2 regions of the Paraburkholderia sp. A1RI_3L genome follow, and region 2 is predicted to be linked to the other one. Evidence: predicted binding sites of a transcription regulator. Region 2 holds the regulator's gene; the other holds the start of a gene.

Region 1 (7,703 bases), on a different contig from region 2:
TTCGCGATGCTGGTCTTGCCCGCGCCGCTGCCGCCCACGATGGCGAGCCGCCGTCCCGCGGGCAGATCGAACGACACGTCGTGGAGCACGGCGTGATCCGCGTCGGGATAGCGCATGCCGACGTGGCTGAATCGCAGGTCGTTGCTCGCGGCGAGCGGCGTGGCGGTTTCGGGGTCGTGCACGGCGGGTTGCGCGTCGACGAGCGCGAAGATGCGCCGCGCGGCGGCGAGGCTTTCGCCAAGCATCTGCATGGCGAGCGGCAGCGGAACCACCGCCTCGAAACTGGCGAGCACGAAGAGCGCGAGCATCGCGAGGTCGGCCGGCGGCAGTGTGCCTGCGCTGACGCGCGGAATGGCAATCAAGAGCGCGCCCCACATCGCAAGCGACGCCGCTGCGGAGAGGGCCGCCTGTGCGATGGCCTTGATGTCGTTGAGCTTCACCTGCGTATCGAGCAGGGCGCCGGAGAGCTGCTCGATACGTTGTGCGTGACCTTCTGCCGCACCGTACACGCGTAGCTCGGCGAGTCCCTGGAGGTCGTCGACGATGGCGTCCTGCAACTGCGCGCGTTGGGCGATGCCTGTCGCGGCCGGGCCGCTCGCACGCCGATAGACCAGCGCCGGCAGCACGACGCCCGCGAGGGCGAGGAAGACGAGTGTGACGAACGCCACTGCCACGTCGAATGCCGCCATCGTCGCGACGATCAAAAGGGCGCCGAGCGCGCCTGTTGCCATCGGCAGGATCACGCGCAGGTAGACGTGGTTCAGGCTTTCGATGTCGGCGTGGATGCGCGTGAGCAGATCGGCGCCGCGCGTGTGTTGCAGACACGCCGGCGCGAGCGGTTCGATGCGCTCGTAGAACCAGACGCGCAGCTTCGCGAGCAGACGGAAGGTGGCTTCGTGCGTGACGAGCCGTTCGATGTAGCGGCCGCCCGTGCGCACGATGGCGCAGGCGCGAATGAGGGCAGCGGGCGTGAAGTAGTCGAAGACGATGTGATTGATGCCGGCGAGCGCCATCGAAGCGATGAACCAGCCGGAAATCGCCATGAGCGCGACGTTGCCGATCAGCGTGACGAACGACACGGCGATGCCGGCCGCCATCCATTTCCAGTACGGACGGAAAAGCGTGACGAGGCGCGCGAGATCGGCGCGGGCGGTGTTGCTCGCATTGTCGACGTCGCTGCTGTTGGTGCTGTTTGTGACGTGCATGCGCGGGGCCATCGTATTGGGTGTTTTCGTCGTCATGGCTTCACCCCGCGGCAGGATGCGGCGTTGCGGCCGATGTACGGCCAGTTCTGTCAACGCCAGCGCCGATCAACTTGCGGTACAGCCCGTCCTCGCCGATCAACGCCTCGTGCGTCCCGCTTTGCGCGACCTTGCCGCCGTCCAGCACCACGATGTGGTCCGCCAGTCGCGCGGTGGCGGGCCGGTGCGCCACGAGCAGCACCGTGCGGCCACGCGCGAGCCGGCGCAGGGCTTCGTGAATGTGCGCCTGCGTTGCGGAATCCAGATGGGCCGTGGGTTCGTCGAGCAGCAGTACGGGCGCGTCCTTGAGGAAGGCGCGTGCCAGCGCGAGGCGCTGGATCTGCCCGCCGGAAAGGCCCGCGCCGCGTTCGCCGAGCGGCGTGTCGTAGCCGTTCGGGAGCGCCATGATGAAGTCGTCGGCGCCTGCCTGTTGCGCGGCGGCGCGCACGGCGTCGAACGATGCAGCGGGATTTGCGATCTGGATGTTGTCGCGCACGCTGCCGAGGAACACGTGCGCGCGTTGCGGCACCCACGCGACCTGTGCGAGCCAGCTTGCCGGATCGACCTCGGCGAGCGACTGTCCGTTGACGCGGATGCTGCCTTGCTGGTTCGCCACGAAGCCGAGCAGCAGGTTCAGCACCGTGCTCTTGCCTGCCCCGCTCGGGCCGACGAGCGCCGTGATGCGTCCGGGTTCGAGCGCGAAGCTCACGCGGTCCAGCGCCGGCTGGTTCGCGTCATAGGCGAAGGAGACCGCGTCGAATGCGATGCCGTACTGCTGCGCGGCGGCGAGCGGCGTGCGTGCAGCGTGAGTTTGCGGCTGCGGCGTATCGAGAATGGCCGCGATGTGCTCGACGGCGCCGATCGCTTCCATGCGCGCGTGATAGTGCGTGCCGAGCGTACGCAGCGGCAGATAGAACTCGGGCGCGAGCAGCAGAACGAGGAACGCCGGCTGGAAATGCACCTTGCCGTACAGCAGGTTGAAACCGATCAGCACGGCCACCATCGCGATGCTCACCGTCGACAGAAATTCCAGCACAACCGCGGAGAGGAACGCGATGCGCAGCACCTGCATCGTGCTCTGCCGATACGTTTCCGAGAGGCGGGCCACCACTTGCGCTTCGCGCCGGCTCGCGTTGAAGAGCTTGAGCGTGGTGAGGCCCTGAAGCGTGTCGAGAAACCGTGCGGCGAGGCGCGTCAACTGATGCCATTGGCGCTGGTTCATTTCGACCGAACGCTTGCCCACCAGAATCATGAACACGGGAATCAGCGGCGCGGTGAGCGTGAGAACGAGCCCGGAGACCCAGTCGATGGGAAACACGACCACGAGAATCGCGATGGGCAGCATCGACGTGAGCGCGCGATTGGGCAGCCAGCGGGCGTAATAGCCCTCGAGCGCGTCGATGCCGGTGACCGCGCGGCTTGCGAGCGCGCCCGTTGCTTCGCCCTTGAGCCACGCCGGGCCGAGCGCGTGAATCTTGCGCACGAGTTCGGCGCGCAGTTCGCCGCGTACCCTGGCGGCGGCGCGCAAGGCGAGGCGCTCCGAAGCCAGCGTGAACGCGAAGCGTGCCGCGAACACGGGCAACATGGCGGCGAGCGCAATCCACACGTCGGCGAGCGCGGCGCCTTGGACCACGACAGCGTTGACTGTCCATGCAAGCAGCGCGGACGACACGATCACGAGCAAACCGGCGGCAAGGCCGGCGGCCACGGCGAGACGAAGGCCGCCGCGCGCGGAGCCGGTGCGGCGCGCGAGCCAGGCATCTAGAGTCTTGTTCAGGTGCGGTGAGGCGGGCGTCATAGAGAAGCGGGAAGAGCGCGCCGGGCGGCGAAGGGTGCGCGGTCCGGCATGCGGTGGGGTGATGGTGCTTTTTTTAACCCGAACCCCGTTCTGAAGCGTGATTTAGGTCAAGCGGCCTTCAGTTCGCGCTTGCAAGGCGTCGGCGCAGAGGCGGACGCAGATTCTATCGTCGCCGGGTCGCCATTTCCGGGTTGTGATGATTTGTCGCAGAAAGGCGGGAGGCCGGCGCGAAGGCGCAAAAAAGCCCGCTGCCTGTTCGGGGCAGCGGGCCTGGAGAGGGAGCGATGGAAGGGCGGCAACCGCGGATGGCCGCGGCCGCCGTCACGTCCAGTTACGCGTATTCGGCCAGCGCGGTGCGCATCTTCTTCATCGCGCTTGCTTCGATCTGACGGATGCGCTCGGCCGACACGCCGAACTCGTCCGCAAGCTCGTGCAGCGTGGAGCCGCCCGAGCCGTCGTCGGCCACGTTGAGCCAGCGCGCTTCGATGATGCGGCGGCTGCGTGCATCGAGCGCTTCGAGCGCGCTCGCAATGCCGTCCGTCTGCAGGCGATCGTGCTGCTTCGCGGCGATGACCGCGGTCGGCTCGCTATGCGAATCCGCCAGCCAGGCGATAGGCGCGTACGATTCCTCGCCGTCTTCCACCTGGCCTTCCAGCGCGACGTCGCCACCGGAGAGGCGCGTTTCCATCTCGACCACTTCCTCGCGCTTCACGTTCAGTTCCTGCGCGAGGCCTTCGATCTCTTCCGGCGTGAACGCCTGCACGCCCTGCTTGTGGCTGCGCAGGTTGAAGAACAGCTTGCGCTGCGCCTTGGTGGTGGCGACCTTCACCATCCGCCAGTTGCGCAGGATGTACTCGTGGATCTCGGCCTTGATCCAGTGGATGGCGTACGAGACGAGCCGCACGTTCTGCTCCGGATCGAACCGCTTGACCGCCTTCATCAGGCCGATGTTGCCTTCCTGGATCAGGTCGGCATGCGGCAGCCCGTAGCCGAGGTAATTACGTGCGATGGACACCACGAGGCGCAGGTGCGACAGCACCAGCTTGCGTGCGGCGTCGAGGTTGTTGTGCTGACGGTAGTCGGTGGCAAACTGACGCTCTTCCTGGGGCGTCAGCATGGGAATCCGGTTCACCGCCTGAATGTAGGCGTCGATGTTGCCCAGCTGGCCGGGCAGAAGCGTGAACTGCGCGAGCGCCAGCGAACCTGCCGGAGCGGCCTTGGCCGACGACGGGCTCAGAGTACTCGGAAGGGTCATTGCGTTGCTCACGGATGGGAACTCCTCTGGGGTTCTTGCAAAGTCAGACTTCGACTGTACGGTGCATGTTAGCACTCTGGTTTACCGAGTGCTAATTCTTGGATAGATTCCAGGGCCGGAGGTTCCCGGAATGCTATCGAAATTCGTCTTTTAATAGTGTGACGCCCCGTGGGCAGAATTGTCAGGCCGCGCGTAGAATTCTCGCGGAAGCCAGCAGCGCCGCAAAAAGCGGTCGATTTTTCCGGAATTTGAAGGAGTTATTTGCTGCGAAGAGCGATGAGGGACAGGTTCGGTTTTTGCTAATCTGCTGGCCTATGTTGGGACGATCGCTCGTCGATCAAGATCAAAATCCGACTAACAGGGTGTTCGATGATCAGAGAAAACTGGGCGTGGCGCGGCCGGGTCGCACAGGCAGCGCTGGCGGCGGCGCTGGTGGGTCTGTCCGGCAGCGCGGCGGCGGACCAATTCGGTATCCAGGTGACGGGCGCGGTGGCCGATCACCATGTCCGCAAGCTGGATCTGGGGTTTGTCTGGGATCCGAACATCACGTGGTGGGAAATCGGCGGCTGGCACTTCACGGTGCTGGGCGAGGCTCACGCGGCGTGGTGGCATACCGACGAAGGCAACGTGCACAACAACATCGGCGAGTTCGGTGTGGGGCCGGTGCTCCGGTTCGTGAAGAGTTCGGGCTGGGTGCGGCCGTTCGTGGAAGCCGGCGTCGGCGTGCGGCTGCTCACCAGTCCCACGATCTCGACCTCCTATACGCTTTCCACGGCCTTCCAGTTCGCCGACATGGTGGGCGTAGGGGCGCAGTTCGGCAACCATCAGCAGTACCAGGCCGGCTATCGCTTCCAGCATGTATCGAACGCCGGTATCAAAGAGCCCAATCCTGGTATAAATTTCAGCCAGCTATACCTGCAGTACAACTTCTGAATCGTGGCTGCTCTCGCGGCGGCCGGCCGATGCATAAGGGGCGCAAGCGATGGCGGCAAAAGTGATCGAGGCGATTCGCGCGCTGGAGCGCGACCGCTTTCGCGCGATGGTGGACGGTGACGGACCGTTGCTCAGCGCGCTGCTTTCGGACAACGTGATCTACGTTCACACGAACGGCAAGCGCGAAACGAAGCAGCAGTTCATCGACGCGATCACGGCCGGCCGCCGCCGCTATCGCCAGATCGAAATCCAGTCGCAGGACGTGCTGCCGGTGGGTCGCGAGACCTGCGTGGTCAGCGGCCGCGCGCTTATCGAAATGGAAGCGAACAACGGCGCGCTGCTGTTTCCCATCGCGTACACGGCGATCCAGGTGCAGGAGGATGGCCACTGGCGTCTCGTTGCCTGGCAGGCGACGCGCTGCGCGATCGAATGACGGCGCCGTTGCGGCGCCGCTTCTCCTTTTCCTCTCTCAAGCCGCTGCGCGCCGGTCGACGTCCGGCCACGCGGCACGGTTGACGGCGCTTACCACGGCGTCGGCCACGGCGGTCGCGGCATCCTCGGCAACGCCTACGCCGTGGCGTACCGCCTGTGCACCCACGCGGCAGCCCACGAACACGGCTGTCCGGCCGTCGGCGGTGCGTGCCGTTTCGTGAGACGTGATTTCTACGGCTTCGCCCGATGCGCCGGCCATCGCCCGAACAATGGCCTGGGCGTGAGCTTCGAGCGCGTTCGCGTCGTGCGGGGCCGCCGAGTCCGCGGCTGAAGCAGCCATCGGCGCAATGGGCGCAAGCGGCACCGCGAGATCGCGCTCGTTCCAGCGCAGCTTGCCGGCGCTGATGCGGCGCGCCGGGCCCTGCGTCTCGAAGTATTCGCGCGTGAAGAGCACACAGATCGACTCACCGGACATCTCCGCGCCCGACGAATCCGTGGCCGCCTGCACCGCGTGGCTGAACTCGATCTGCACGCGGCGCGGCGGCGTGAAACCCATGCCGCGCTCCAGCAGCCAGGTGGCGCCGCCCTTGCCCGACTGGCTGTTCACGCGGATCACCGCGTCGTAGCTGCGGCCCAGGTCGGCGGGATCGATGGGCAGGTATGGCACTTCCCACACGGCGTCCGGACGCTGCTGGGCGAAGCCCTTGCGAATGGCGTCCTGATGCGAGCCGGAAAACGCCGTGAACACGAGATCGCCGGCATACGGGTGGCGCGGGTGGACCGGGATCTGGTTGCAGCGCTCCACGACGCGGCGCACCGCGTCGATGTCCGAGAAATCGAGGCCCGGGTCAATGCCTTGCGTGTAGAGGTTCATGGCCAGCGTGACGAGATCCACGTTCCCCGTGCGCTCGCCGTTGCCGAAGAGGCAGCCTTCGATGCGATCCGCGCCCGCCATCAGCGCCAGTTCCGCGGCCGCCACCGCCGTGCCGCGATCGTTGTGGGGATGCACGGAGAGCACGATGCTGTCACGGTAGGCGAGGTTGCGGTCCATCCATTCGATCTGGTCCGCGAACACGTTGGGCGTGGCCGCTTCCACGGTGGCGGGCAGATTCACGATCATCTTGTGATCGCGCGTGGGGCGCCAGGTTTGCGCGACCGCGTCGCACACTTCGCGCGCGAAGGTGAGCTCGGTCATGCTGAAGGTTTCGGGCGAGTACTGGTAGATCCAGTGGGTCTGCGGACGGGCGTCGGCGTGGGCGCGGATCCGCTTCGTGCCCTCCACGGCGAGCGCCTTCACTTCGTCTTTCGACTGGTCGAACACGATCTTGCGGAACGACGGACAAATCGCGTTGTACAGATGCACGATGGCACGCGGCACGCCTTCGAGCGCTTCGAACGTCCGCGCGATCAGGTCTTCGCGCGACTGCACGAGCACTTCGATCGTGACGTCTTCGGGAATGCGCTTTTCGACGATCAGCTTGCGCACGAAGTCGAAATCGGTTTGCGATGCCGAGGGAAAGCCGACCTCGATCTCCTTGAAGCCGATGGCGACCAGCATTTCGAAGAATTCGAGCTTCTGGGCAATGCTCATCGGCTCGATCAGCGACTGGTTGCCGTCGCGCAGATCAGTGCTCATCCAGATGGGCGCGCGTTCGATGGTGCGCGTGGGCCACTTGCGGCCGTTCAAACGGATGGCGGGGAAGGGGCGGTATTTCTCGGCGGGTTGACGCAACATGGCGAGCCTCATTCGTCGTGTCGTTGCGAGGGGCGGTGGGCATCGGGCGGCTGGCGGGCTGCTGCCGCTGCACGGAGCGCCTGAGGCGCGACGTGCATTTGACCCTCGCGATTCGGCCGCACGATAAGCGGACGAATACTGACGACTTACAGGTTGTAAAGAGAACTGCGGTTTGGGGTGAAACGGAAACTACGGAAACTGCTGGGAGGACCGCGCGTTGAAGAGGGCGCGCGGCGCTACGCCTTGCTTACGCTAGACGTAGCGATAGGGGCCGCGGTAGGCGGCCGAAGGTAATTCGGAGGGTGTTCG
Region 2 (7,703 bases):
GCCGCCTTGGCGCGCGCCTTCGAAAGCTGCTTCGCTTCGGCGAGGTAGCCTTCTTTGGCCTTTGTCTCGGCGGCGCGCAGCGCGTCGAGGTCGGCGGCTGCGTCGAGTGCGGCGAGTTGCGCCTGGCGCGCTTCGTGTTCGTCGGGCAGCGTTTCGGGCTGCAGACGGAATTTGCGCGCCATGGAATGCAGCGCGTCGAGCCGCTTTTCCACCTGGGCGAGGCGGTCCGGGTCGAGTTCGAGCCGCTGGGCATAGTGGGTGAGCGAGTAGGCGGCTTCCTGCAGCTGGATCGCGGCGGGTTCGAGCGCCGCGAGCGCGTCGTTGAGCGCAGGATCGATCTCGGCGAGGTCGCGCACCTTCGAGACGATAGAGCCGAGCTGCGAAATCATCGCGTCGTCGGACTCCGAAAGCGCGGCGAGCGCACCCTGGACGCCCTCGATCAGATTGGCTGAATGCGAAAGCCGCCGGTGTTCGGCGTTGATCTCTTCCCATTCGCCGGGCTGCGGGGCAAGCTTGTCCAGCTCGGCGAGTTGCCAGGCGAGGCGCTCGCGTTCCAGTTGCAGTTCGCGGTCGCGCGTCTGGGCCGTTTCGACCGCATTCGATGCGTCGCGCCAGGTGCGCCAGGCGCGGCCTGTTGCGGCGGCCAGATCGGCGAGCCCGGAGTGCGTGTCGAACAGCTCGCGTTGCGCGTCGGGACGCATCAACAACTGGTGCGCGTGCTGACCGTGGATGTCCACGAGCATTTCGCCTACTTCACGCAGTTGCGTGAGCGTAGCCGGTGTGCCGTTGATGAAGGCGCGCGAGCGACCGCTGGCATCGACCACGCGGCGCAGCAGCACCGTGCCGCCCTCGCCTTCGTCGCCTTCGGCGGCAAACGCCTGGTCGTCGAGCCAGCGTGCGACGAGCGGGTGGGCGTCGAATTCGGCGGTGATGTCGGCGCGCGTTTCGCCGGTGCGCACGACGCTCGCGTCGGCGCGGGCGCCGAGCGTGAGCGCGAGCGCGTCGATGAGAATGGACTTGCCGGCGCCGGTCTCGCCCGAGAAAACCGTGAAGCCGCTGTTGAACTCGAGATCGAGCGCGGCGACGATGACGAAGTCGCGTATCGAAAGGTGGCGGAGCATGGTCTGGGTTCTGGCTTCTGCGTGTGGAGTCAGTACAGCGAGTTGTCCTCGAGCGACGGATGTTCGTTCCAGTGCAGCTTCTGGCGCAGCGTAGCGTAGTGGCTGTAGCCCACGGGATGCAGGATCGGCACCGTATGGCGCGAGCGGCGCACCTCGATGGTGTCGTTCAGTTGCAGCGCCGTGAACGACTGCATGTCGAAATTGACGTTGACGTCCCGGCCCGCGACGATCTGGATGCTCACTTTGCAGCTGTCGGGCAGCACGATAGGGCGGTTCGAGAGCGCGTGCGGCGCGATGGGCACGAGCACGATGCCCTGCAGCTGCGGATGCAGGATCGGCCCCGACGACGACAGCGCGTAGGCTGTCGAACCAGTCGGCGTGGCGACGATCAGGCCGTCTGAGCGCTGGTTGTACATGAAGCGGCCATCCACGTGTACGCGCAGTTCGGCCATGCCTGAAAAGCCGCTGCGGTTCACCACCACGTCGTTGAAGGCGATGGCGTGATAGATGGGATCGCCGTCGCGCGTGATGCGCGCCTCCAGCAGCGTGCGCTCCTCGCGCTCGAAGCTGCCGCAGAGCATTTGCGGCACGACTTCCTGCATGTCGGTGAGCGGAATGTCGGTAATGAAGCCGAGCCGCCCAATGTTGACGCCGATGAGCGGCGTGCGGTACGGCGCGAGCTGCCGTCCGATGCCGAGCATGGTGCCGTCGCCGCCGAGCACCACCGCCACGTCGGCGCGCGCGCCGATTTCCGCCGGGCGCAGTGCCGTATAGCCGGTTGCCCCGATATCCTGTGCCGTCTCGGCCTCGAACACCACGTCGAAACCCCGTTTCGCGATGCACGAGGCGAGCGCCGTCAGCGGCTCGGCAATGCCGGGCGTGTTGCTGCGCCCGACGAGCGCCACGGTCTTGAACTGGCTATTGATCTGCATGCCGGCATTACACCATAGTCAGGTCGCGAAAAGAACCGTGCGCAGCCGCCGCGACAGGGCCTGCAGCACGCGGTGTGACGGGGCCGCCGGGCCTTGCACGATTATCGCTAGAATGGTGATGTGTTGATGACAGGGCAAGAAGTCATGTCGATGTGGAGGCAATGCCTTTGGCCAAGCGTTGCGGGCGCTCTCAGAGCGAGCGCAACGCAGCCAGTGCACCCGCGGCAGGTGCGCGGACGTGCCGCAACGCCGGGCGTGCGCACGTGCGCCGGCTCCCGGGCGACATGGCGTTGAGCTAAAATTTCGCGTCATGCTAGATCCCCGCGCACAAACCCTCCTCAAAACGCTGATCGAGCGATACATCGCCGAGGGGCAGCCGGTCGGCTCGCGCACGTTGTCGCGGTTCTCTGGCCTCGAACTCAGCCCAGCGACCATTCGCAACGTGATGTCGGATCTCGAGGAGCTCGGCCTCGTCGCCAGCCCGCACACCTCCGCGGGCCGCATACCGACGCCGCGCGGCTACCGCCTGTTCGTGGACACCATGCTCACCGTAGAGCCAGCCGGAGACGAAGAAGCTGTCACGCGCGCGGTGAAAACCACCCTGAAGCCCGGCGAACCCCAAAAGGTGATTGCCGCCGCGGCGAGCGTGCTGTCGAATCTCTCGCAGTTCGCGGGCGTCATACTCACGCCGCGGCGCAGTCACGTCTTCAAGCAGGTGGAATTCATGCGCCTGTCCGACAAGCGCATCCTGCTCATCATCGTGACGCCGGAGGGTGACGTTCAGAACCGCATCATGGCTACGCAGCGGGACTTTTCGCCGTCCGAACTCATTGAAGCGTCCAATTACATCAACGCACACTTCGCGGGACTCTCGTTCGACGAGGTGCGCCGCCGGCTGCGCGAGGAAATCGACCAGTTGCGCGGCGACATGACGGCTCTCATGCATGCCGCGGTGACCGCGAGTACCGACGAAGTCGAACCCGGCGAAACCGTGGTGATTTCGGGTGAGCGCAACCTGCTCGAGGTGGCTGACCTCTCCTCGGACATGGCCCGTCTGCGCAAGCTTTTCGACGTATTCGACCAAAAGACCAGCCTCCTTCAGTTGCTCGACGTTTCCAGCCATGCGCAGGGCGTGCAGATTTTCATCGGCGGCGAATCCAATCTCGTCCCTATCGAGGAGATGAGCGTCGTGACCGCGCCGTATGAGGTGAACGGCAAGATCGTGGGCACGCTCGGCGTGATCGGTCCTACGCGCATGGCCTATAACCGCGTGATTCCGATCGTCGACATCACCGCCCGCCTGCTCTCCACCGCGCTCAGCCAGCAATAAGCGCATAGATCCCATCATCCGCGATGCCCGTGCGGCGCGCCATCGGCCGGATGGCGGGGTGTCCCCACAGGGGCCGCTGGCTATAATGAAAACTTTCCAACCGGATCTCCGCGCCACGCGGCAGACCTTCTCGCCTATGCGCTTCGATCTCGAGCGGCCTTCGCAGTCTGCCGCGTCTCATCGCGTTGCGGTGCTGCTCATCAACCTCGGCACCCCGGACGCGCCCACGCCGCGCGCCGTGCGTCGCTACCTCGCGCAGTTCCTCTCGGACCCGCGCGTGGTCGAGATTCCCGCGTTGGTCTGGCAGGTGATCCTGCGCGTGTTGATCCTGCCATTCCGGGGTTCGGCGTCTGCAAAGAAGTACGCTTCGGTGTGGATGCCGGAGGGCTCGCCGTTACGCGTTTTCACGGAGAAGCAGGTGGAGGGGCTGCGGCAACTGCTGCACGTCAACGACTATGCCGTGATCGTGGACTACGCGATGCGCTACGGCACGCCCGGCATTCCGGCTGTGCTGAACCAGCTCAAGCTCGCGGGCGTCGAACGGATTCTGCTGATGCCCATGTATCCGCAGTATTCGTCGTCCACCACTGCCACCGCCTTCGACGACGCATTCACCGCACTGCGCCGCATGCGCAACCAGCCGGAAATTCGCACGGTTCGTCATTACTGTGATCATCCGGCCTATATCAGCGCGCTTTCCGCGCAGATTCATCACTACTGGAACGCACACGGGCGGCCCGATTTCGCTGCTGGCGACCGGCTGGTGCTGAGCTTTCACGGTGTGCCGAAGCGCACCATGGACCTCGGCGACCCTTATCATGACCAATGCCAGCAGACCGCGAGCCTCCTGATGCATGCACTCGGTCTTCAGCCGGTGGAGTGCCTCGTCACGTTCCAGTCGCGATTTGGTCGGGCGGAATGGCTTCAGCCTTACACTGCTCCCACGCTGAAGGAGCTCGGTTCGGCCGGTGTGAAGCGGGTTGACGTGTTTTGCCCCGGCTTTACAGCTGACTGCCTGGAAACGATCGAAGAGATCGGCATCGAAGGGCGTGACGAGTTTCTCCACGCCGGCGGCAAGGCGTTTCACCGGATCCCTTGCCTCAACGCAGCGCCGGCATGGATTGCGGCGCTCGGCGAAATCGTGGCGCAAAACCTTCAGGGTTGGTCGGTGCAAGCCGCCGTACCGGCAGGCGTAGCGGCATGAGGCATGCTTTACCGGAAGTTCGGCCGGTGCCAGCCGTAGCCTCCTGCAATAGCGGCCATCGTTGCCGTGCGGCAGAACTTGAATTCCCCGTATGAAAGACAAGATTTCGACTGATCCGTCCGCTCGGACGCGTGTGGACAAGTGGCTGTGGGCTGCACGCTTCTTCAAGACGCGCTCGCTTGCCGCCGATGCCGTGGCGAAGGGCCGGGTGCGGATCGACGGTGCGCCGGTGAAGGCGTCGAAGGACGTCCGCGTCGGCGACCTGATCGACATCGACATCGAGCGGGTCGTCTGGCAGGTCGAGGTACGGGGAATTTGTGACGTCCGCGGGCCGGCCAGCGTGGCGCAAACGCTTTATGCGGAGACGGACGACGGCCGTGCGAGGCGCATGCAGGAACTGGAGCGGCGCAAAACGTTTCGCGAACCGGCCGCGGCGCTGCACGGCCGGCCTACGAAGCGGGACCGCCGGACTATCGACAAACTTTCAGGTGGGGATTGAAGAACGACTCGATCGTTGCGTGAACGACGCCGTACTCCGTCGTGTTCTCCGTGACGGCCCCGGACATGCAGATGGTGGTGGTCCCCGCGATGAGTACCAGCGCGACCACCGATATTGCGAAGGTCAGTTTCACGGTACTCCCCTCGGTCATTCAGGTCGGATCAGGTCGGAAAGGGGCCGAAGACAGGCAACCCTCTGACGGGCGGCATTGCTGCGCCGACATCAGGGTAAACGTGTCCTGCGAGCGCATGAGTTGCAGTGTAGGTCAGCGCCCGAGGCCGCTCAATCTCAATCTGCGGGCGCCGAAGTAATGGTTGTTACCGTGCGTTTCGATGGCACGGAGGCGGTGCAAAAAGTGAGGCTGGTGACCTTGAAATCGCCAATTCGGCCCCCATGTGCACCGCCTGTGAGCGAATGGGTTGTTGCTTTTCCGCAACCGCATGACTGCGTGCGGAAGGGCCACACATTTATTCAGGCATTTATTTTTGACGACTTTCAGCGACATGGAAAACACGCAAGAGAACCCGACGAGCCAGAACCCGACGACGCCCGAAGACGCCGCTCGTGAGGCGGCCGTGGCGGGAGCGGATCAGAGCCCGCAGCCGGCTGCCGAAAACGCGGCAACTGGGGCCGAGGCTGCGCTTGCTGAAGCGCAGGCGAAGATCGTCGAACTTCAGGAAAGCTTCCTGCGCGCGAAGGCCGAAACGGAAAACGTACGGCGCCGCGCTCAGGAAGACGTCGCGAAGGCTCACAAGTTCGCAATCGAGAGCTTCGCCGAACACCTGTTGCCCGTGGTGGATAGCCTCGAAGCGGCCACGACGCACGAGTCCGACGACATCGCCAAGGTGCGTGAAGGCGTCGAGCTCACGCTGCGGCAGCTGACGGGCGCACTGGAGAAAGGGCGCGTGGTGGCCATCAATCCGGTGGGCGAGAAGTTCGATCCGCACCGGCACCAGGCCATTTCGATGGTGCCGGCCGACCAGGAGGCGAACACTGTCGTCTCGGTGCTGCAGAAGGGCTATACGATCGCGGACCGCGTACTGCGTCCGGCGCTCGTGACGGTGGCGCAGCCGAAGTAAGCAGCGCGAGCCACGGGACCGGAACGTTTCTGCCGCAAGCGTGCATGACCTTCGATTCCCGGCTTTGGCTGCCTTCGGCATGCCAGGGCCGAGAGCCGGGAAGCCGGGCGCGGCATTTGCCGCGGCACGTGACCCGCTCGCTGGTTCCGTTGCCTCGGGCCACGGCTGCATCGCCGCGAAATCATGAAGAGCGGTCGTCGCTTCGTGCTGCAAGGCGTACCGGCCTTGGGGCTTCGTTTACCGGGCCATGGAGCCTGACCGCGCGACCGGCTGCCACGTGCCAGGGCAGTTCGAAGCGGTGGTATCTGCGGGTCGCGCGAAAAATGAGAAAATCCGCGCCGCCGGTGAAGAACCTGCGGCCGGCGAGCCGGTATCAGGCGGGCTGGCATCCGGTGGGCGCCGCGGTGGCGCTGGCGATTGAGAAAAATTAAAGACCGCATCGCCTTTGAGGTCTTGAAAACGATGCGGCGGCACTTACCTTGGGTGCAGTGAAGGATTGAAGGCCGGCTGCCTCGCGACAGGAAGCGCAACAGGGCAGCCAGCAACAGCGATCGAAATCAGGAGATTAGTAAAAATGGGCAAAATCATCGGCATCGACCTCGGTACCACGAACTCTTGCGTGGCGCTGATGGAAGGTAACCAGGTCAAGGTGATCGAGAATTCGGAAGGCGCGCGTACCACGCCGTCGATCATCGCTTACCTCGACGAGAACGAAGTGCTGGTGGGTGCGCCGGCCAAGCGTCAGTCGGTCACCAACCCGCGGAACACGCTGTACGCGGTCAAGCGCCTGATCGGCCGCCGCTTCGACGAGAAGGAAGTGCAGAAGGACATCAACCTGATGCCCTACAAGATCGTCAAGCACGACAACGGCGACGCCTGGGTGGAAGCTCACGGCCAGAATCTCGCGCCGTCGCAGGTTTCCGCCGAAGTGCTGCGCAAGATGAAGAAGACCGCTGAAGACTACCTCGGCGAGCCGGTCACGGAAGCCGTGATCACGGTTCCCGCATACTTCAACGATAGCCAGCGCCAGGCCACCAAGGATGCGGGCCGCATCGCGGGCCTGGAAGTCAAGCGCATCATCAACGAGCCGACGGCAGCGGCGCTCGCGTTCGGTCTCGACAAGTCCGAGAAGGGCGACCGCAAGATCGCGGTGTTCGACCTGGGCGGCGGTACGTTCGACATCTCGATCATCGAGATCGCAGACGTGGACGGCGAAAAGCAGTTCGAAGTGCTCTCGACGAACGGCGATACGTTCCTGGGCGGTGAAGACTTCGACCAGCGCATCATCGATTACATCATCGGCGAGTTCAAGAAGGAGCAGGGCGTCGACCTCTCGAAAGATGTGCTCGCGCTGCAACGCCTGAAGGAAGCGGCTGAAAAGGCGAAGATCGAACTCTCGTCGTCGCAGCAGACCGAAATCAACCTGCCGTACATCACGGCTGACGCCTCGGGTCCGAAGCACCTGAATCTCAAGATCACGCGCGCCAAGCTGGAGGCGCTGGTCGAAGACCTGATCGAGCGCACCATCGAACCGTGCC

What was found. The regulator HrcA, encoded in region 2, represses chaperone genes, less so after heat shock. The targets are predictions, from matches to a motif close to TTAGCACTCNNNNNNNNNGAGTGCTAA.
Region 1: rpoH (RNA polymerase sigma factor RpoH) is a predicted target of HrcA. The motif match lies at 4,363-4,389, and genes of this name have one in related genera.

What each region holds. Positions count from the first base shown of each region.
Region 1 covers NZ_JARCHA010000001.1:903,577-911,279, forward strand. Annotated here, with positions in the region: gene cydC (thiol reductant ABC exporter subunit CydC) at 1-1,241, opposite strand, end outside; gene cydD (thiol reductant ABC exporter subunit CydD) at 1,246-3,039, opposite strand; gene rpoH (RNA polymerase sigma factor RpoH) at 3,371-4,306, opposite strand; gene PXJ20_RS04265 (acyloxyacyl hydrolase) at 4,664-5,227, shown strand; gene PXJ20_RS04270 (nuclear transport factor 2 family protein) at 5,277-5,660, shown strand; gene leuA (2-isopropylmalate synthase) at 5,697-7,394, opposite strand.
Region 2 covers NZ_JARCHA010000002.1:649,844-657,546, reverse strand. Annotated here, with positions in the region: gene recN (DNA repair protein RecN) at 1-1,121, opposite strand, end outside; gene PXJ20_RS09080 (NAD kinase) at 1,151-2,053, opposite strand; gene hrcA (heat-inducible transcriptional repressor HrcA) at 2,364-3,383, shown strand; gene hemH (ferrochelatase) at 3,520-4,587, shown strand; gene PXJ20_RS09065 (RNA-binding S4 domain-containing protein) at 4,679-5,086, shown strand; gene PXJ20_RS09060 (hypothetical protein) at 5,058-5,219, opposite strand; gene grpE (nucleotide exchange factor GrpE) at 5,590-6,165, shown strand; gene dnaK (molecular chaperone DnaK) at 6,740-7,703, shown strand, end outside.